3 regions of the Faecalibacterium duncaniae genome follow, and region 2 is predicted to be linked to each of the others. Evidence: predicted binding sites of a transcription regulator. Region 2 holds the regulator's gene; each other region holds the start of a gene.

Region 1 (6,408 bases), 250 kb from region 2:
TTGTGGTGAAATACTGCAAGGATGATGCTTTTATGGAGCAGGCGTGTGCCGAAGCGGAACGGGAGTTTAAGAGAAATGCCGGCCCCCTTCTGCTAGGCTGGCTTCGTGCAGGGCAGTATCGGTATTTTATAAAAACGTTGTATTCGTATCTGCTCTGGAACAGCTGGCTGAAAAAGAAACAGGCCAGAAAAACTTACGAAGTGGAGATCTGAATGAAAAAGTCCCTCAGTCTGAATGCAGCGATGAGCGCATTCAAGACACTGATGAATATTATCTTCCCGCTCATCACATTCCCTTACGCTTCTAATGTTCTTCAGGTGGAAAACCTGGGCAAAGTGAACTTTGCAAGCTCCGTCTGCGGGTATTTTCTGCTGTTTGCAGGCCTTGGCATCTCCTCCTATGCGGTGCGTGAGGGCTCCCGCTATGTGAATGACCGGGAAAAACTGTCGGCTTTTGCATCGGAGATGTTCTCCATCAATATGATCTCCACGGCCCTGACCTATGCGGCATTGGCGGTGACGATGCTTTTCTGGACAAAGCTCCATGCCTATACCGACCTGATGCTGGTGCTGAGTTTACAGATTTTCTTTACGACCATCGGTACCGAATGGGTGTTCACGATCTTTGAGGAGTATACCTATATCACCATCCGAGGCCTGCTGTTTCAGGTGCTGTCCATTTTCATGCTGTTTGCCTTCGTCAAGACCCGGGATGACTACTGCATCTATGCGGGCATCACGGTGTTTGCGGCGGTAGGTGCCAATGTGCTCAACTTTTTCCGGGTCCGGCGGTACTGCACCATCTGGCTGACAAGAAGGATCGACTGGAAAAAGCACCTCAAGCCCATCCTCATCATCTTTGCATCCACGCTGGCAACGACCCTTTATGTCAGTTCGGATACCACGATTCTGGGCATTCTGGGAACAGATTACAATGTGGGCATTTACTCGGTGGCGGGTAAGATCTATGGCATTGTAAAGAACCTGCTTTCGGCGGTGCTGGTGGTGTCTATCCCGCGGCTGTCCCATTATGCGGGCGTGGGGGACAAGGCAAACTTCAACAAGCTGTTCAACAATATCTTCAACGCGCTCATCGTGGTGGTGGCTCCGGCTGTGGTGGGACTGTTTGCCCTCAGCCGGGAGGTCGTCCTCTTTATTTCCGGGGAAAGCTATCTGGATGCGGTGATGCCCCTGCAGATCCTGAGTCTTGCCCTGATCGTCTGTCTGTTTGGCTGGCTGTACAATTCCTGCGCGCTTCTGCCCTGCGGAAGAGAAAAGGAACTGTTCTGGATCACGCTGGTCAGCGGTCTGCTGAACGTGGGGCTGAACATCCTGCTCATCCCGCGGTTCCGGGAGAATGCGGCGGCCTTTACCACCCTGCTGGCAGAGCTGTGCTCCATGATACTCTGTATCCGCTGCTCCAGGGGTCTGGTCACGGTCTCAGCTGACCGGCGCACCGTTGGCTCGGTGCTCTGCGGCTGTGTGGGTATCGTTCTTGTCTGTACCGGGGTCAAGGCACTGGCTCTGCCCAATCTCATCTGCATTCTGGCGGCAGTGCTGGGCTCAGTGGCTGCATACGCGGTCATCCTGCTGGGCATGAAAAATCCGCTGGTGCTGGAATATCTGGAAAAAGCGAAGCAGAAGTTCCGGAAAACATCCTGAATGGACAGGACCCGCTGCGGGGGCGAACACTCCCTGCGGCGGGTCTTTTTCAGAAAAAACGGCGTTTTTTGGTGCGTTCCGGCAAAATCACCACATTTCTTTGCTTCTGCAACAAATGTTTGTTAATAAATTATCCATCCCCTGTCCTTGCAATACACACGCTTTTTGTTTATAATAAGGATGTACGGGGAAGTTCGCAGTGCGCGGCCCCCGATGAAGAGCAAAATTCGATTCCGAACGAAAAGAATTTGAGAGGAGTTTGTTACCATGGGTTTAGGTAAGAAAACGATCGACGATCAGAATTACTGCGGCAAGAAGGTCCTTGTCCGCTGCGATTTCAATGTCCCGATGAAGGACGGCGTGATCACCAACGAGAACCGCATCAATGCGGCTCTGCCCACCATCCAGAAGCTGGTCAACGATGGTGCTAAGGTCATCCTGTGCAGCCACCTGGGCAAACCCAAGAACGGCCCCGAGGCAAAGTTCAGCCTGGCACCCGTTGCTGTGGCTCTGAGCGCAAAGCTGGGCAAGACCGTTGTGTTCGCTGATGACGATAACGTTGTGGGCGAGAACGCAAAGGCTGCTGTTGCCGCAATGAACAACGGCGATGTCGTTCTGCTGCAGAACACCCGTTTCCGCAAGGAAGAAACCAAGAACATGCCTGAGTTCAGCCAGGAGCTGGCTTCTCTGGCAGATGCATACGTTGACGATGCATTCGGCAGCTGCCACCGTGCACACTGCTCCACCGCAGGTGTCACCGACTACATTAAGGATACCGCTGTCGGTTACCTGATGGAGAAGGAGATCAAGTACCTGGGCAACGCTGTCAACAATCCCGTCCGTCCCTTCACCGCCATCCTGGGCGGCGCTAAGGTCGCCGATAAGCTGAACGTCATCTCCAATCTGCTGGAGAAGGTCGATACCCTGATCATCGGCGGCGGCATGGCTTACACCTTCGTCAAGGCACAGGGCTACGAAGTCGGCAAGAGCCTGTGCGACGATACCAAGCTGGATTACTGCAAGGAAATGATGGCCAAGGCCAAGGAGAAGGGCGTGAAGCTGCTGCTGCCTGTGGATGCAGCCTGCATCAAGGACTTCCCCGATCCCATCGACGCTCCCGTGGATGTCACTGTGGTGCCCGTCACTGCCATCCCTGCTGACATGGAGGGCTGCGATATCGGCCCCGAGACCATGAAGCTGTTTGCCGATGCTGTCAAGGCATCCAAGACCGTGGTGTGGAACGGCCCCATGGGCGTGTTCGAGAACCCCACCCTGGCAGCTGGTACTCTGGCTGTTGCCAAGGCTATGGCTGAGAGCGATGCTACCACCGTGATCGGCGGCGGCGACAGCGCAGCAGCTGTGCAGCAGATGGGCCTGGGCGACAAGATGACCCACATCTCTACCGGCGGCGGCGCTTCTCTGGAGTATCTGGAGGGCAAGGAGCTGCCTGGTATCGCTGTGATCCAGAACGCATAAGCATCTGAACCAGCATCACTGAGGTGCGGCGGCATATACGCCGCCGCACTTTTTATTTTGGGTAATAAGATCTCTCAGGCTTGCCGACGCTCGCCAGCTCCCCATCCGGGAGGCAGGAGATGTCGTTTATCCTGCCTCTCCTGCCGGGAGAGGCGGCACCGAAGGCGGCGGGGAGGTATTTTGTGATAAGGAGATCGTTAGAATGGATAAGGCAAAGCGTAAGGCAATCATTGCAGGCAACTGGAAGATGAACAAGACCGCCACTGAGGCAGCCAAGCTGGTGGATGAGCTGATCCCCGCCGTCAAGGATGCTTCCTGTGAGGTCGTTATCTGCACCCCCTACACCGATCTGGTCACCGCTGTGGAAAAGACCAAGGGCACCAACATCCATGTGGGTGCTGAGAATGTCCACTTTGAGAAGTCCGGTGCGTTCACCGGCGAGATCAGCGCCGATATGCTGGTGGATCTGGGCGTGGAGTACGTCATCGTCGGCCACTCCGAGCGCCGCCAGTACTTTGCAGAGACCGACCAGACCGTGAACAAGCGCGCTCTGGCTGCCCTGAATGCGGGCCTGAAGGTCATCATCTGCGTGGGCGAGAGCCTGCAGCAGCGCGAGGAGGGCGTGACCGAGGAGCTGGTGCGGATGCAGACCAAGATCGCCCTGCGCGACGTGACCGCCGAGCAGATGGCAAATGTGGTCATTGCCTACGAGCCCATCTGGGCCATCGGCACCGGCAAGACCGCGACCGCTGACCAGGCCGAGGAGGTCTGCGCTCAGATCCGCAAGGTCATTGGCGAAGTGTACGGCGAGGCTGTGGCCGAGGCTGTCACGGTCCAGTACGGCGGCAGCATGAACGCCAAGAACTGCGAGGAGCTGCTGAGCAAGAAGGATGTGGACGGCGGTCTGATCGGCGGCGCATCTCTGAAGGCTCCTGATTTTGCTGTTATCGTCAATGCCGCTTCCAACGGCTGAGAAGGCCCTCTGACCTGTTTTCCCAGCGCCCGGCTGCGCCGTTTTTCCAGCGCTGTGCCGGGCGCTATTTGTTCTAAATCAAAGGAGATTCAACGTTATGTCCAAGAAACCTGTACTTCTGTGCATCATGGATGGCTTTGGCTGGGTGCCCAACGAGACCTACGGCAATGCCGTAGTCGCCGCAAAGACCCCCCATCTGGATGCCCTGATGGAAAAATATCCCATGACCACCATCGATGCCTCCGGCATGGCTGTCGGCCTGCCCGATGGCCAGATGGGCAACTCTGAGGTGGGCCACACCAACATGGGCGCTGGCCGCATCGTTTACCAGCAGCTGACCCTCATCACCAAATCCATCCGGGACGGTGAAATGTTCAAGAACCCCGTGCTGGTCAAGAACATGAAGGCCGCCATTGAGGCAGGCAAGGCCATCCACCTGATGGGCCTGGTGGGCACCGGCGGTGTCCACAGCCACGCTGACCACTGGTTCGGCGTGCTGGAAATGGCAAAGCACATGGGCGCAAAGGAAGTCTACCTGCACTGCATCACCGATGGCCGTGATACCGACCCCCACGCCGGCAAGGGCTTCCTGGCTGACCTGCAGGCCAAGCTGGATGAGCTGGGCGTTGGCAAGATCGCCAGCGTTTCCGGCCGTTACTACGCCATGGACCGCGACAACAACTGGGACCGCGAGGAGAAGGCTTACGCCGCATTCGTCTACGGTGAGGGCAACCACGCTGCCAACGCTGCCGAGGCCATTGAGGCATCCTATGCTGCCGATAAGACCGACGAGTTCGTTCTGCCCTGCGTCACCTGTGAGGGCGGCCGCGTGCAGGATGGCGATACCGTCATCTTTATGAACTTCCGTCCCGACCGTGCCCGCCAGATGACCCGCATCTTCTGCGATGACGACTTCAAGGGCTTTGAGCGCCGCGGCGGCCGCAAGCAGGTCAACTATGTCTGCATGGCCGAGTACGATGCCACCATGCCCAACTGCGAGGTCGCCTATCCTCCCGTGGAGCTGAAGAATGTTCTGGGCCAGTACCTGTCCGAGAATGGCAAGACCCAGCTGCGTATTGCCGAGACCGAGAAGTATGCACACGTCACCTTCTTCTTCAACGGCGGTGTGGAGGCTCCCTACGAGGGTGAGGACCGCTGCGTCATCCCCAGCCCGAAGGTTGCCACCTACGACCTGCAGCCTGAGATGAGCGCCCCTGAGGTGGCTGCTGAGTGCGTCAAGCGCATCGAGAGCGGCAAGTATGATGTGGTCATCCTGAACTTTGCCAACTGCGACATGGTCGGCCACACCGGCGTGTTCGATGCCGCTGTCAAGGCCGTTGAGGCTGTGGATACCGCTGTGGATCAGGTGGTCACCGCTGTGCTGAACGCAGGCGGCTGTGCCTTTATCACGGCTGACCACGGCAACGCCGAGAAGATGATGAACCCGGACGGCACTCCCTTCACCGCCCACACCACCAACGTGGTGCCTTTTGTGGCCGTTGGCTGCGGCGATGTGAAGCTGCGCGAGGGCGGCTGCCTGGCAGATATCGCCCCTACCATGCTGCCCTATATCGGCCTGCCTGTCCCCGCTGAGATGACCGGCAAGAGCATCATCGTGGAGTAAGCACTCCGCAAAAAAGCTTTCCTGAAACGCAAAAAGACCTCCCCGTGCAGGTGCTGCCTGCATGGGGAGGTCTTTTGCTGTATCGCTTAGTAGTGCAGCTGGTCAGCGGTCAGTGCTTCCAGCACCGGCAGCATGGCGGCTGCCTCGGCCTTGGCAGCGGGCAGATCCATATCGCGGTAGTTGCCGCATTCCACCTCGCTGGCACCGGGGATATCCCCCTCAAAGGCGGCCATGAAGCGGAAGGAATCCACGGTCAGCGCCAATGCCTGTGCCGGGGTCAGCCCGCGGGTGAGCAGGTAGAAGCCGGTGCGGCAGCCCATGGGGCCAACGTAGATCACGCCGTCCTTCACTGCGCTGTTGCGGGCGTAGGTGGCAAACAGGTGCTCCAGCGTGTGGGCGGCACCGGTGGTCAGGTAATCGCCCTGATTGGGCTTCTTCATCCGGATGTCCCAGGTCAGCACATCACCGTCCTGGCGGCTCAGGTACATGCCCCGGTCCAGCTTGGTGTGATCGACACAGAAGCTTGCAATGCGTTCCATGATGTTCTCCTTCAGGATCAGGCCTGCAGGCGCTGGACACTGCCGTGGGCACAATCCACAGCGATATCCAGGCCGTCGCGGATGTGGCTGCAGGCACCTGCAGCACCCACGATGGTGGGCTTGAGCAGGGAGTTG
Region 2 (6,408 bases):
CAGGCATCCTTGTCAGCCTGGCGTTCGGCGCAGGCAACACCGAGCTGGTGGAGCGTCAGGTCTCCACCACCGCCATTGCAGGCTCCGTCTTTTCCCTGGTGTTCTCGCTGACCTGTGTGATTTTGGCAAACCCGCTGCTCCGTCTGCTGCAGGTACCGGAAGAGATCCTTCCCATCGCTGTGAACTACCTGCGTATCGTGTTCGGCGGGCTGCTGTTCACCTTCTTCTATAATTTCCTCGCCGCCACCATGCGCGCGCTGGGCGACAGCAAAAGCGCGCTGTACTTTCTGATGATCAGTTCGGTGCTGAACATCGGCGGTGACCTGTTCTTTGTTGAGGTGCTGGACTGGGGCTCCGAGGGCTGTGCCCTTTCCACCGTGCTGAGCGAAGCGCTCTGCTGCGTGTTCTGCCTGATCTATATCCGCTGGAAGGTCCCTGTGTTGCAGCTGGGCAGGCGCTGGTTCATTTTTGACTCCTCGCTGCTGAAAAAGACCATCAGCTACGGCTGGACCAGCGCCATGCAGCAGGCCACCGTTCAGCTGGGCAAGATCGCCATTCAGGCCATCGTGAACACCATGGGTGTCAGCGCCATGGCAGCCTTTGCCGCCGCAGGCCGCATCGATGACTTTGCCTATGTGCCCCAGCAGAACATCGGCCATGCCACCACCACCCTGATGGCCCAGAACCGCGGTGCAAGTAAAAAAGAGCGTGTCCGCGCCAGCTTCTTCTGCGGCCTGAAGTTGGAGTTCCTCTACGCCATTTTTATCACCGCTGTCTGCTTCTTCTTTGCCGAGCCCATCATCCGGCTCTTCGTCACCGATGCCGCCGTGGTGCATCTGGGAGTGCGCTTTTTGAAGCTGGTCTCCCTGTTCTATCTGATGCCCTCGCTGACCAATGGCATCCAGGGCGGCTTCCGCGGCCTGGGCGACCTTAAGATCACCCTGAACAGCAGCACGCTCAACATGGCAGGCCGTGTGGCGGCCGCTGCCGTCTTTGTGCTGCTGATGAAGATGGATATCGAGGCCCTGCCGTACAGCTATGTTGTGGGCTGGATCCTCATGCTGGTCTATGAAGCCCCCATGATGGTGAAGTATCTGCGGAAGGGCGAGCTGTAAGCCTGACACCGCCCCGGGCAGACCCGTGCTCTCACTCTGCCCGCTCGATCTCCCGGTACAGCCATTCCAGTGCATCAGAGATGCCGCCCAGCTGATCGATGAGCTTCTCCTTTACGGCCTTTTTGCCGTCCAGCATGGTGCCCACGTCCATCACCAGCTCACCGGTGCGGAGCATCAGCTCCGAGTAGCGCGCTGCCGTAATGCCGCTGTGGCCCGCCACAAAGCCGGTGATGCGCTCCTGCATCTGCTCGAACCATCGCATGGTCTGGGGCACGCCCAAAATCATGCCGGAGTGGCGGACCGGGTGCACCGTCATGGTCGCCGTGGGCACGATAAAGCTGCGCCGGGCGCTGACTGCCAGCGGGATGCCGATGGAGTGGCCCCCGCCCAGCACGACCGTGGCACTGGGCTTCGAGATGCTGGCAATGAGTTCTGCCAGCGCCAGCCCGGCCTCCACGTCCCCGCCCACGGTATTGATGAGCACCAGCAGGCCCTCCACAGCGGGGTCCTCCTGCACTGCCACCAGCTGCGGGATCACATGCTCATACTTGGTGGTCTTCTGGCCCTGCGGGGCCTCCACATGGCCCTCGATCTGGCCGATCACGGTCAGGCAGTGGATGGCATGGGGGCCGCGGGTGCGCCACACCGTGCCCAGATCTTCCAGCTGCTCTTTCTCCAGCCGCTGCTGTTCGGTGGTTTCCTTTTCATATTCCGGCATGTTGGCTCCTCCTCAGGGTGTTTTTTTCAGTGTTCCCGGGGATCGAAGCAATATGCGGCGGCTAAGATTTCTTTACTTTGAAAAAAATTGGCCCAGAGGATTTGACATTCTGTCTCATTGCAGTATACTTTATACTAAGAATAAGATTGACAAGTATATATCATTATTGTTCAGAAACTGTCTTAATCGCCGGTGCACCTTGCAGGGTGCAAAGAGACCGGCATTCCCTTTGGATGAAAGGAGAACCATTTCCATGAACAATCCCGGCAAAGCTTCCCTTCCGGTGATCAAGCGCCTGCCCAAGTACTACCGCTACCTGCGGACGCTGAAGAACGACGGCATCACCAGCATCTCCTCCCGCGAGCTGGCCGCCCAGATGGGCACCACGGCCTCTCAGGTGCGGCAGGATTTCAACTGCATCGGCGACGTGAACGGCCGCCAGGGCATCGGCTACTCGGTGGAGAACCTGCTTTCCATCCTGGAGCATCTGCTGTTCGGCAACGGTGACCTGCTGCCCACCATCCTCATCGGCTGCGGCCGGTTGGGCAAGGCAGTCAGCCGCTTCATCACCACCGACACCAACGGCTACAAGCTGATCGCCGCCTTTGACAATTCCCCCAGCGAGGTGGGCAAAGAGATCAACGGCATCCAGATCTTACACGTTGACGAGCTGGAGGCCTTCTGCGCAGAGCATAAGCCTGAGGTGGCTGTGTTCTGTGTGCCCCGCAGCGGTGCGGAGGAGCTCAGCGGCCGGCTGGTCGAGCTGGGCATCAAAGGCTTCTGGAACTTCTCCCACTATGACCTGTCGGTGCCCTACCCCGAAGTGGTGGTGGAGAACGTCCACCTGGGCGACAGCCTGATGAGCCTGGGTTACCGCCTGCGCAATCAGGACTGATCTAACATCTATTCATAACATATCACAGAAAACAGGCAGCCCTCTCCCCCCGAACGAGCAGAGAGGGTTGCCTTTTTATGAGGAGAGCAACTATGGCGAAGCTATACTTCCGATACGGTGCCATGAACAGCGGCAAAAGCACCGCGCTGATGCAGGTGGCCCACAACTACGAAGAGCAGGGGATGCGGGTGCTGATCCTGAAGCCCCAGGTGGACACCAAGGGCGGCGGCGAGCTGGTCAGCCGCCTGGGCGTGCGCCGCAGGGCCGACCTGCTCATCCCGCCCGAGGTGGATGTGTTCGAGGCCGTGCGCGCCGCTTCTGCCGGGGAACAGCCGCTGGCCTGTGTTCTCTGCGACGAGAGCCAGTTCTTTACCCCGGCACAGGCCGAGCAGCTGTTCATGGTCACGGTAGACCTGAACATCCCGGTCATCTGCTACGGCCTGCGGTCAGACTTCTCCCTCAAGGGCTTCCCCGGCTCCACCCGTCTGCTGGAGCTGGCCCACACCATTGAGGAGATGAAGACCATCTGCACCTGCGGGCGCAAGGCCACCTGCAACTGCCGCAGGGTCAATGGGGAGTTCGTCTTTGAGGGCGAGCAGGTCGCCATCGATCTGGAAAACGATGTGCAGTACGTCAGCATGTGCCCCCAGTGCTATTTCAAGGCACGGCGGGCGTTTTACGCCAAACGGAACGCACAGTAAGTGTCGATCTCCGGCAGGCACAGGAGCCCTCTCCTGCGTGAGATCCCAGATCTCCCAAAAGATTTTTACAGTTTTCAGAGCGCTGCCCAGCCGGGCAGCGCTCTTTTTTGCTCGTCCTCTTTTGAAGTGATATATCAGTTGTATCCCACTGCGAACGTTTTTTGCGCAATTGATATATCAGTTTATAAAATAGCGATATCGTCACTTTTTTCACACGTTGTATACAACATTATACCGTCAATTTCGCAACAAGTTACAATACTATTGCAATTTTAGAGGTTCTGCTACACTCTCTCGGCCCGTTTCTATGCAATCTATCCAATTATGCAGATTGCATATTTTTTCGCTCCAAGTTTATTCATTTCGGCAATGCCGTCAAATCGCTGCAAATCACGAGAGCAATATTTGTTCGTTTTTTGTCCGTATCACTTCAATTTACATCTTTCTTTTTCCCATCCCTTTTGTTATCATATTTGTATACAACGAGCCTTGTGCAGAAAGGCCCGCTCGATGTTTTTTGATTTATTAGGAGGAGAACAACAATGAGCAAGGCAATTTCCCGTCGTGATTTCCTGAAGGTCACCGGTGCTGTTGGTGCAGCTGGTCTGCTGGCTGCCTGCGGCGGCAATGGCGGCGCTGCTTCCAGCACCGCTTCTTCCGCAGCCGAGGCTGCTTCTGTGGCTGGCCTGAGCAGCGATCCCGTTACCCTGACCATGAGCTGGTGGGGCGGCGAGTCCCGCCACAACGCTTATCAGGAGGCCCTGAAGGCTTTCTCTGCTGAGCACACCACCATCACCGTCAACCCCACCTTCGCTGCATGGTCCGGCTGGGAGGACACCATGTCCACCAAGTTTGCAGGCGGCGTGGCTGAGGATGTCTGCCAGATCAACTGGAACTGGCTGTACAACTACTCCGGCAACGGCCAGACCTTCCTGGATCTGAACAGCGTCACCGATTACCTGGATATGTCCCAGTGGGACGACGCAAAGCTGGGTGCCTGCAACGTTGCAAATGCACAGCAGTGCGTGCCCATCTCCATGACCGGCCGTATCTTCTACTGGAACATGACCACCTTTAACAAGGCTGGCATCACCGAGGTTCCCGCCACTGAGGATGACCTGTTTGCAGCAGGCAAGGCTTTCCAGGAGAAGTTGGGCGATGATTACTATCCCCTGCACCTGGGCGCATACGACCGTATGATCCTGATGGTGTTCTACCTCGAGTCCAAGTACGGCAAGGACTGGGCAGATCCCACCACCTCTACCCTGAACTACACCGCTGACGAGATCGCCGAGGGCATCGACTTCATCAAGAGCCTGGTCGACGGCCACGTCATCATGCCGCTGCCCACCTACTACGGTGCAAACGGCGACGGTGCTACCCACCAGTCCAACGAGTGGATCACCGGCAAGATCGCCGGCATCTTCGAGTGGGATTCCGCTGCTTCCAAGTACCAGGACGCTCTGGACGAGGAGAACAAGCCCGGCTTCACCGTTGGTGAGGAGATCAAGTTCGGCGATTACAACGGCGGCTTCTCCAAGGTCTCCATGGGCATGGCCATCACCAAGACCTGCAAGAACCCCGCTGAGGCTGCTACCCTGATCGAGTACCTGTGGAACGGCGACGGCGCTGCCATCATGGGTTCCGAGTGCGGCATCCCCGCTTCCAAGGCTGGTCTGGCTACCGCTCAGGCTGCCGGTAAGATCAACGAGCTGGTCGCTGAGGCAAACGGCAAGGTCATGAGCTTTGTTTCCTGCCAGCTGGATCCCCTGTTCGAGTCTTCCGATTTGAAGGCTACCGGCACCGGCACCTATCAGGAAGTGTTCGATACCGTTGACTACGACAACAAGAGCGGCGCAGATGTTGTTGACGTTCTGCTGGACGGCATGTCTGCTGTTGGCTACACTGTCTGATCTTCTTTGCTGACCTGAGTCAAATTACATATCAGGGGCATCGTCCACCCGTAGGCCCGATGCCCCTTTTTTCTCAGGCACAGGTTACAATTTTCTGACAAATCTGTTGCCAAAGTGTGACATAAGGTTTGTTGCACTGATTTTCACCAAAGGAGGATCCCCGGATGAAAGAAAGCAAAGCGCCCTCTCTCGGGCGTACCCCCGCACAGAAGTTCCTGGATAAGTGGCAGGGTCTGATCTACCTGATCCCCTGGATCATCGGCTTTATCGTGTTCAAGGCCATCCCCTTCGGTCAGTCGCTGTATTACAGTTTCACCGACATGAACTTCTTCAATGGCATCCACCAGTACGGCGTGATGAACTACGTCACCGCCTTCTCTGATGCCAAGGTCACCAAGGCTCTGGTCACCACCTTCAAGTACGCCTTCATCACCGTGCCCCTGAAGCTGATCTTTGCTCTGTTCATCGCATACATCCTGAACTTCAAGATCGCCTGCGTGAACCTGTTCCGTACCGTTTACTACATCCCGTCCATTCTGGGTGGCTCCGTTGCCATCGCCGTGCTGTGGAAGGCTGTTTTCCGTGATGATGGTCTGGTCAACACCATCATCCGCGCCATCACCTTCGGCCACGCACAGGGCCCCTCCTGGCTGAGCGACCCCAACTATGCGCTGTGGATCATCTGCTTCCTGCGCATCTGGCAGTTCGGCTCCGCCATGGTGCTGTTCCTGGCCGCCCTGAAGGGCGTGCCTGCAGACCTGTACGAGGCTGCCACCATCGATGGTGCCGGTAAGTGGAAGCAGTTCTTCTCCATCACTGTTCCCATGATCACCCCCATCATCTTCTACAACCTGGTCACTCAGATCTGCCAGGCTTTCCAGGAGTTCAACGGCCCCTTCATCATCACCAACGGCGGCCCGCGCAACTCCACCACCCTGATCTCCATTCTGGTTTACAACTACGCCTTCAAGTCCAACCAGATGGGCATGGCTTCCGCTCTGGCCTGGATCATGTTCGTGATCGTCTGCATCCTCACGATCATCGCCTTCACCAGCCAGAAGAAGTG
Region 3 (6,408 bases), 1.0 Mb from region 2:
TCTCAACAGTCTCTGCGGGGGTGTTGCAGCCGGCGATGACCTCGATCAGCTTCATGCGGTCAGCGGGGTTGAAGAAGTGCATACCGACCAGAGGACGGCTCAGGCCCTTGCCGATCTCGGTGATGGACAGAGAGGAGGTGTTGGAAGCGAAGATGCACTCGGGCTTGCAGATCTTATCCAGCTCGCCGAAAGTGGTCTGCTTGACCTTCATATCCTCAAAAGCAGCCTCAACGATCAGGTCGCAGTCTGCGCACAGATTTTCCTTCAGGCCCGGAGTGATGGCTGCAACGATCGCGTCAGCCTTTTCCTGGGGAATCTTGCCCTTAGCAACCAGCTTCTCGTAGCCCTTCTTGATCTTTGCCAGGCCGTTCTCAGCCCACTCCTGCTTGATGTCGCACAGAGCAACGGTGTTGCCCTCAACCTGTGCAAATGCCTTTGCGATGCCCTGGCCCATAGTACCAGCGCCGATAACACCGATCTTCATAGGAAATCTCTCCTTTAATATCAAAAATTATGTAATGGATTAGTTGTTGGTGAACACTGCCTTGGGCTTCGGTTTCTCACGGCTCAGGAAGCAGGCCATGCCCTCCTGCTGATCGTGGGTCTCGAAGCAAGCGCCGAACAGCTTCTCCTCAACTTCCACAGCCTTCTCAATGGGCAGGCTGATGCCATTGTTGATGGCCTTCTTGCAGTTGCGCACTGCAATGGGAGCGTTCTTGGCGATCTTGCCGGCCAGCTTCAGCACGTTCTCCATCAGTTCAGCCTGCGGATACACGGCGTTGACCAGACCAATGCGGTAAGCCTCGTCTGCCTTGATGTTCAGGGCAGAGTAGACCAGCTGCTTTGCCATGCCCATGCCGACCAGACGTGCCAGACGCTGGGTGCCGCCGAAGCCCGGGGTGATGCCCAGACCAACTTCGGGCTGACCAAACACGGCGTTGTCAGAGCAGATGCGGATGTCGCAACTCATGGCCAGCTCATTGCCGCCGCCCAGTGCAAAGCCGTTGACGGCTGCAATGACGGGGATGGGGAAGCTCTCGATCATCAGGAACACGTCATTGCCCAGCTTGCCGAAGGCCTCGCCCTCTGCCTTGGTCATGGTGCTCATGGAGCCGATATCAGCGCCTGCAACGAAGCTCTTGTCGCCTTCGCCGGTCAGGACGATGCAACGGATGGTCTCCTGATCGACAGCCTCAAAAGCTGCCTTCAGGTCTGCCAGAACCTCGGGGTTCAGGGCATTCAGTGCCTTGGGACGGTCGATGGTGATGATCTCGACAGCGCCCTGCACCTCGGTTTTTACAAAAGCCATTGTGAAAACCTCCAATTCAGATTCTCAGTGTTTCAAAACAGCTCCCGCGCCCCGGCAGAGTCTCCGGTCTGAGCCGGGGCGCGGGCTGTCGTTCAATTCAATTCCAAAGGGGGAGCTTACATCTCAACGATGGTAGCGCAGCCCATGCCGCCGCCGATGCACAGGGTAGCCAGGCCCTTGTGAGCACCACGGTGCTTCATAGCGTACAGCAGAGTGACCAGGATACGAGCGCCGGAAGCGCCGACCGGGTGGCCCAGAGCGATGGCGCCGCCGTTGACGTTCACCTTGCTCATATCGAAGTTCAGAGCCTGGCTGACAGCCACAGACTGCGCAGCAAATGCCTCGTTTGCCTCGATCAGGTCCATATCGGCAACGGTCAGGCCGGTCTTAGCCATGACCTTCTTGGTGGCAGCGATGGGGCCCAGACCCATGACCTCAGGCTCAACACCAGCCAGAGCGCCAGCGACCCAGGTTGCCAGAGGCTCAACGCCCAGCTCCTTGGCCTTTTCTTCGCTCATAATGACCAGAGCAGCAGCGCCGTCGTTGATGGCGGAAGAGTTGCCTGCGGTCACGATGCCGTCCTTGGTGAAAGCGGGCTTCAGGGTTGCCAGCTTCTCAACCGGGGTCAGACGGGGGCCTTCATCGGTATCGAACACGGTGTCGCCCTTCTTGCCCTTGATGACAACAGGAACGATCTCGTCCTTGAAAGCGCCGTCCTTGATGGCCTTGTCGGCCTTGACCTGGCTGTTGTAGGAGAACTCATCCAGCATCTCGCGGGTGATGGGGCTGTAGCCGTACTTCTTCTGGAAGGTCTCGTTGGTGCAGACGTTCTCAGCGGTCATGCCCATATGCTTGTTGAAGCCGGTGGCATCCCACAGAGCATCGTTGACCATGGTATCGACCAGCTCGCTCTTGCCCATGGGAGCGCCCATGCGGTAGCCGTAACGGCCCTTCATCATTGCAAAGGGAGCCATGTCCATGTTCTCCATGCCGCCTGCGACCACGATATCAGCATCGCCTGCCTCGATCATCTGAGCAGCCATGTTCACGCAGTTCAGACCGGAACCGCAGACCACGTTGACGGTGACAGCGGGGGTCTCGATGGGCAGGCCAGCCTTCAGGGAAGCCTGACGGGCAACGTTCTGGCCCAGACCAGCCTGGATCACACAGCCCATGTAAACATGATCGACCTGCTCAGGCTTGACGTTTGCGCGGTTCAGAGCCTCCTTGATGACGATGGAGCCCAGCTCAGCAGCGGGGACGTTGGCAAGGGTGCCACCGAACTTACCAATGGCGGTACGGCATGCAGATGCGATAACGATCTTTTTCATGTGAATAGCCTCCTGATTGTGTATGTTGTGATTTAAGAAAGACTGTTTTATCAAAACGCCGAAGCGTTTCTTGCATAAGGAATGGGGGTCAGACGTTCTCTCCCCTGCTGCGCAGCTCGGCCATCTTCTGCTCCACGGCGGCTTCCACATTCGGAGTAACGAACTTGGAGATGCTGCTGCCGTAGCGGGCGGCTTCCTTTACAATGGTAGAGGAAAGATAGCTCCACTTGATGCTGGTTGCAAGGAACATGGTCTCGATGCCGGGCATCAGCGCATGATTGGTCTGCGCCAGCTGGATCTCGTTTTCAAAATCCGTTACCGCCCGCAGGCCCCGCACCATGACCGAAGCGTGGCGCTTCTTGGCGAACTCCACGGTCAGGCCGTCGAAGCTCTCCACCGTGACATTGGGGATACCCTTGCAGCATTCCTGCAGCAGGGCCACCCGCTCCTCCACGGTGAACAACGGGTGCTTTGCACTGTTGATGAGCACGGCCACGATCAGGTGATCATTGATCTTTGCCGCGCGCTTGATGATATCGAGATGACCTCGTGTGACCGGATCGAACGACCCGGGGTAAACTGCAGTTGCCATCGGTTTTGTCCTCCTTGCGCGCCTTTGAAAAGCGCATTGGTTCTGACATGATAGCACTTTCCAGTTTGCTGTGCAAGATGTTCTTTTCTTCTGCTACGGTATATCGTTAATTTTTAAACAATCCCACCCGCAGTGCCACGCTGCATCCTGCTACGCTATAAGTAAAGCACATCGTCAAAATTTTATCAAGTATTTTTTGTATAAAAATTATTTTTTGTGCACCAAAGAATCTCTACAAAAAGCTAAGATTTTTAGTTATATTGCATCCAGCCCTGTTTTTTGCTAGGAAAGTATTGATTCTCCCGTTTGTTAATGATATAACTAAGTTGGAATTTACAATTCCTTTATGTTATTGTAAGAGAGGATGGTTTATAATGGATTTTACGGAATTGTATGCGCAGAAGAAAATGACAGCTGACCAGGCTGCCGCGTTGGTCAAAAGCGGCGACTGGGTGGATTACGGCTGGGCTGTGAACACCCCCGTTGCAGTGGACGCTGCCATTGCAAAGCGTCTGCCCGAGCTGGAGGATGTCAACTTCCGCGGCGGCATCCTGATGTGGGTGCCCGCCATCTTCCAGATCGAGGATCCCGCTGCCCACATGACCTGGAACAGCTGGCACATGGGCGGCATTGAGCGCAAGGCCATTGCCCAGGGCTTCTCCTTCTACTCCCCCATCCGCTACTCTGAACTGCCCCGCTACTATCGCGACAGCTCTGACCCCGTGGATGTGGCGGTGTTCCAGGTGACCCCCATGGACGAGCACGGCTATTTTAACTTTGGCCCCTGTGCTTCCCACCTGGGTGCCGTCTGCGATAAGGCCAAAAAGATCATCGTTGAGGTCAATCGGAACATGCCCAAATGCCTGGGCGGCACCGAGAACTGGGTGCACATCTCCCAGGTTGCCGGTGTTGTGGAGGGCAGCAACCCGCCCATCGGCCAGATGGCCGCTGCCGGTGCCGCCACCGAGGTCGATCTGAAGGTGGCAAACCTCATCGTCCCGCAGATCCCCGACGGTGCCTGCCTGCAGCTGGGCATCGGCGGTATGCCCAACGCCATCGGCAACCTGATCGCGCAGAGCGACCTGAAGGATCTGGGCGTGCACACCGAGATGTATGTGGATGCCTTTGTGGATATTGCAAAGGCAGGCAAGATCACCGGCCGCCACAAGAATCTGGACAAGGGCCGTCAGGTCTATGCCTTTGGTGCCGGCACCCAGAAGATGTATGATTACCTGAACGACAACCCGGAGTGCATGGCCGCTCCCGTGGAGTACACCAACGACATCCGCAGCATCTCCGCCATCGACAACTTCATCTCCATCAACAATGCGGTGGACATTGACCTGTTCGGTCAGGTGAACGCGGAGAGCGCAGGCATCAAGCACATTTCCGGTGCAGGTGGTCAGCTGGACTTTGTTCTGGGCGCATACCTTTCCAACGGCGGCAAGAGCTTCATCTGCCTGTCCTCTACCTTTATGAATAAAAAGACCGGCAAGCTGGAGAGCCGCATCCGTCCCACCCTGGAAAACGGCAGCATCGTCACCGACACCCGCGCAAACGTGCACTACCTGTGCACCGAGTACGGCTGTGTGAACCTGAAGGGACTGACCAGCTGGGAAAAGGCAGAAGCACTGATCAGCGTGGCACACCCCGATTTCCGGGACGAGCTGATCGCCGAAGCCGAAAAACTGCACATCTGGCGCAGGAGCAACAAGCGCTGACATTGCCGCAGGGAATCCTGCTGTCTGCGGCAGGAATGGAGTTTCTATGACATGATGGACAAAAAACCGCATATCAAACCCTATCTCTACGGAATGTTCGCAGGCTTTGGCGCGATCAGCCTGAGCATCCTCTTCTTTTTCCTGATCTACCGCTTTCAGGGCTTCGGCAACGCCGTTTCAACCCTGACCGGCATCCTGATGCCCTTTATCTACGGCAGTGTCATTGCCTATCTGCTCAAGCCGGTGTGCAACTGGATTGAAGCATTTCTCCACAAGCTGTTCCCGGAAAGGATGCACCGCTTTGCCAACATGCTGGCCGTTGCTCTGACCATCCTGTTCGGTCTGCTGCTGATCTACGCTCTGATCATGATGATCGTGCCGCAGCTCATCAACAGTGTGACCGCCCTGTACTTCACGGCACGGGACAACATCGGCGACTTTGTGGAGTGGATCTCCAAGCAGGAGTTCATTGCCAACAACAAAAAGCTGCTGGACTTCATCGAGAGCTCTTACGACAGCCTGGATGCCAACCTGGATGCCTGGATCAAGAACACCCTGCTCCCCTCCATGCAGAACATCCTCAGCGGTGCCGCTGTGGGTGTGGTGAACGTGGTGACCTGGATCAAGAATTTCGTTATCGGCCTCATCGTTTCGGTGTATCTGCTGGCCAGCCGGAAGAAATTCGGGCAGCAGGGCAAGCTCATCCTTTATAGTTTGGTCAAGCCCCGCTGGGCCGACCTTATCATGGAGGAAGTCCGTTACGCTGACCGGATGTTCGGCGGCTTCATCAACGGCAAGATCCTGGATTCTGCCATCATCGGCGTGCTGTGCTATATTGCCTGCCTGATCTTCAAGTTCCCCAGCGCCCTGCTGGTGTCGGTCATCATCGGCGTGACCAATGTTATCCCCTTCTTCGGCCCCTTCATCGGTGCCATCCCCGCCACCCTGCTCATCCTGATCCAGAACCCCATCAAAGCGCTCTGGTTCGTGCTGTTCGTTCTGGTGCTGCAGCAGGTGGACGGCAACATCATCGGACCCAAGATCCTGGGCAACACCACCGGCCTTTCCAGCTTCTGGGTGCTGTTCGCCATCCTGCTGTTTGGCGGCCTGTGGGGCTTTGTGGGCATGATCATCGGCGTGCCGCTCTTCGCGGTCATCTATGATGTCATCAAAAAGCTGGTGTTCCACGGCCTGAATCGCAACGACGAATCCGGCATGGTAAACCTCTATCACGATGCCTTCGGTGACCCCGACGACGAGTGATCCCAAACACAATAGAATCGCAAAACCGGCTCTGTCTCCTGCATGGGAGGCGGGGCCGGTTTTTGTATTCCTACCGCATGATTTTCTCAGAGCAGCCGAGAAACGCAAAGCTCCCCCTTCCCGGCGCTGTCTCGGCGCTTGTGGAAGGGGGAGCTTCGGCTTTCAGGGCAGATATACCAAAAAGGGGATTTC

Evidence for each region. The regulator Rex, encoded in region 2, represses fermentation and respiration genes when NADH is low (regulators of the CRP and FNR family bind a similar motif). The targets are predictions, from matches to a motif close to ATTGTTAANNNNTTAACAAT.
Region 1: the regulator Rex is predicted to act here: its motif matches at 1,780-1,799, upstream of GXM22_RS10830 (phosphoglycerate kinase).
Region 3: the regulator Rex is predicted to act here: its motif matches at 3,335-3,354, upstream of coaD (pantetheine-phosphate adenylyltransferase).

What each region holds. Positions count from the first base shown of each region.
Region 1 covers NZ_CP048437.1:2,237,456-2,243,863, reverse strand. The annotation lists gene GXM22_RS10840 (glycosyltransferase family 2 protein) at 1-212, shown strand, start outside; gene GXM22_RS10835 (flippase) at 213-1,661, shown strand; gene GXM22_RS10830 (phosphoglycerate kinase) at 1,929-3,137, shown strand; gene tpiA (triose-phosphate isomerase) at 3,340-4,110, shown strand; gene gpmI (2,3-bisphosphoglycerate-independent phosphoglycerate mutase) at 4,208-5,734, shown strand; gene GXM22_RS10815 (S-ribosylhomocysteine lyase) at 5,821-6,273, opposite strand; gene pyk (pyruvate kinase) at 6,291-6,408, opposite strand, start outside.
Region 2 covers NZ_CP048437.1:2,484,548-2,490,955, forward strand. The annotation lists gene GXM22_RS11940 (MATE family efflux transporter) at 1-1,115, shown strand, start outside; gene GXM22_RS11945 (ClpP family protease) at 1,147-1,833, opposite strand; gene GXM22_RS11950 (redox-sensing transcriptional repressor Rex) at 2,087-2,728, shown strand; gene GXM22_RS11955 (thymidine kinase) at 2,821-3,429, shown strand; gene GXM22_RS11960 (ABC transporter substrate-binding protein) at 3,972-5,342, shown strand; gene GXM22_RS11965 (carbohydrate ABC transporter permease) at 5,507-6,408, shown strand, end outside.
Region 3 covers NZ_CP048437.1:1,458,837-1,465,244, reverse strand. The annotation lists gene GXM22_RS07065 (3-hydroxyacyl-CoA dehydrogenase family protein) at 1-484, opposite strand, end outside; gene GXM22_RS07060 (enoyl-CoA hydratase-related protein) at 524-1,309, opposite strand; gene GXM22_RS07055 (acetyl-CoA C-acetyltransferase) at 1,426-2,640, opposite strand; gene coaD (pantetheine-phosphate adenylyltransferase) at 2,729-3,232, opposite strand; gene GXM22_RS07045 (butyryl-CoA:acetate CoA-transferase) at 3,607-4,953, shown strand; gene GXM22_RS07040 (AI-2E family transporter) at 5,005-6,216, shown strand.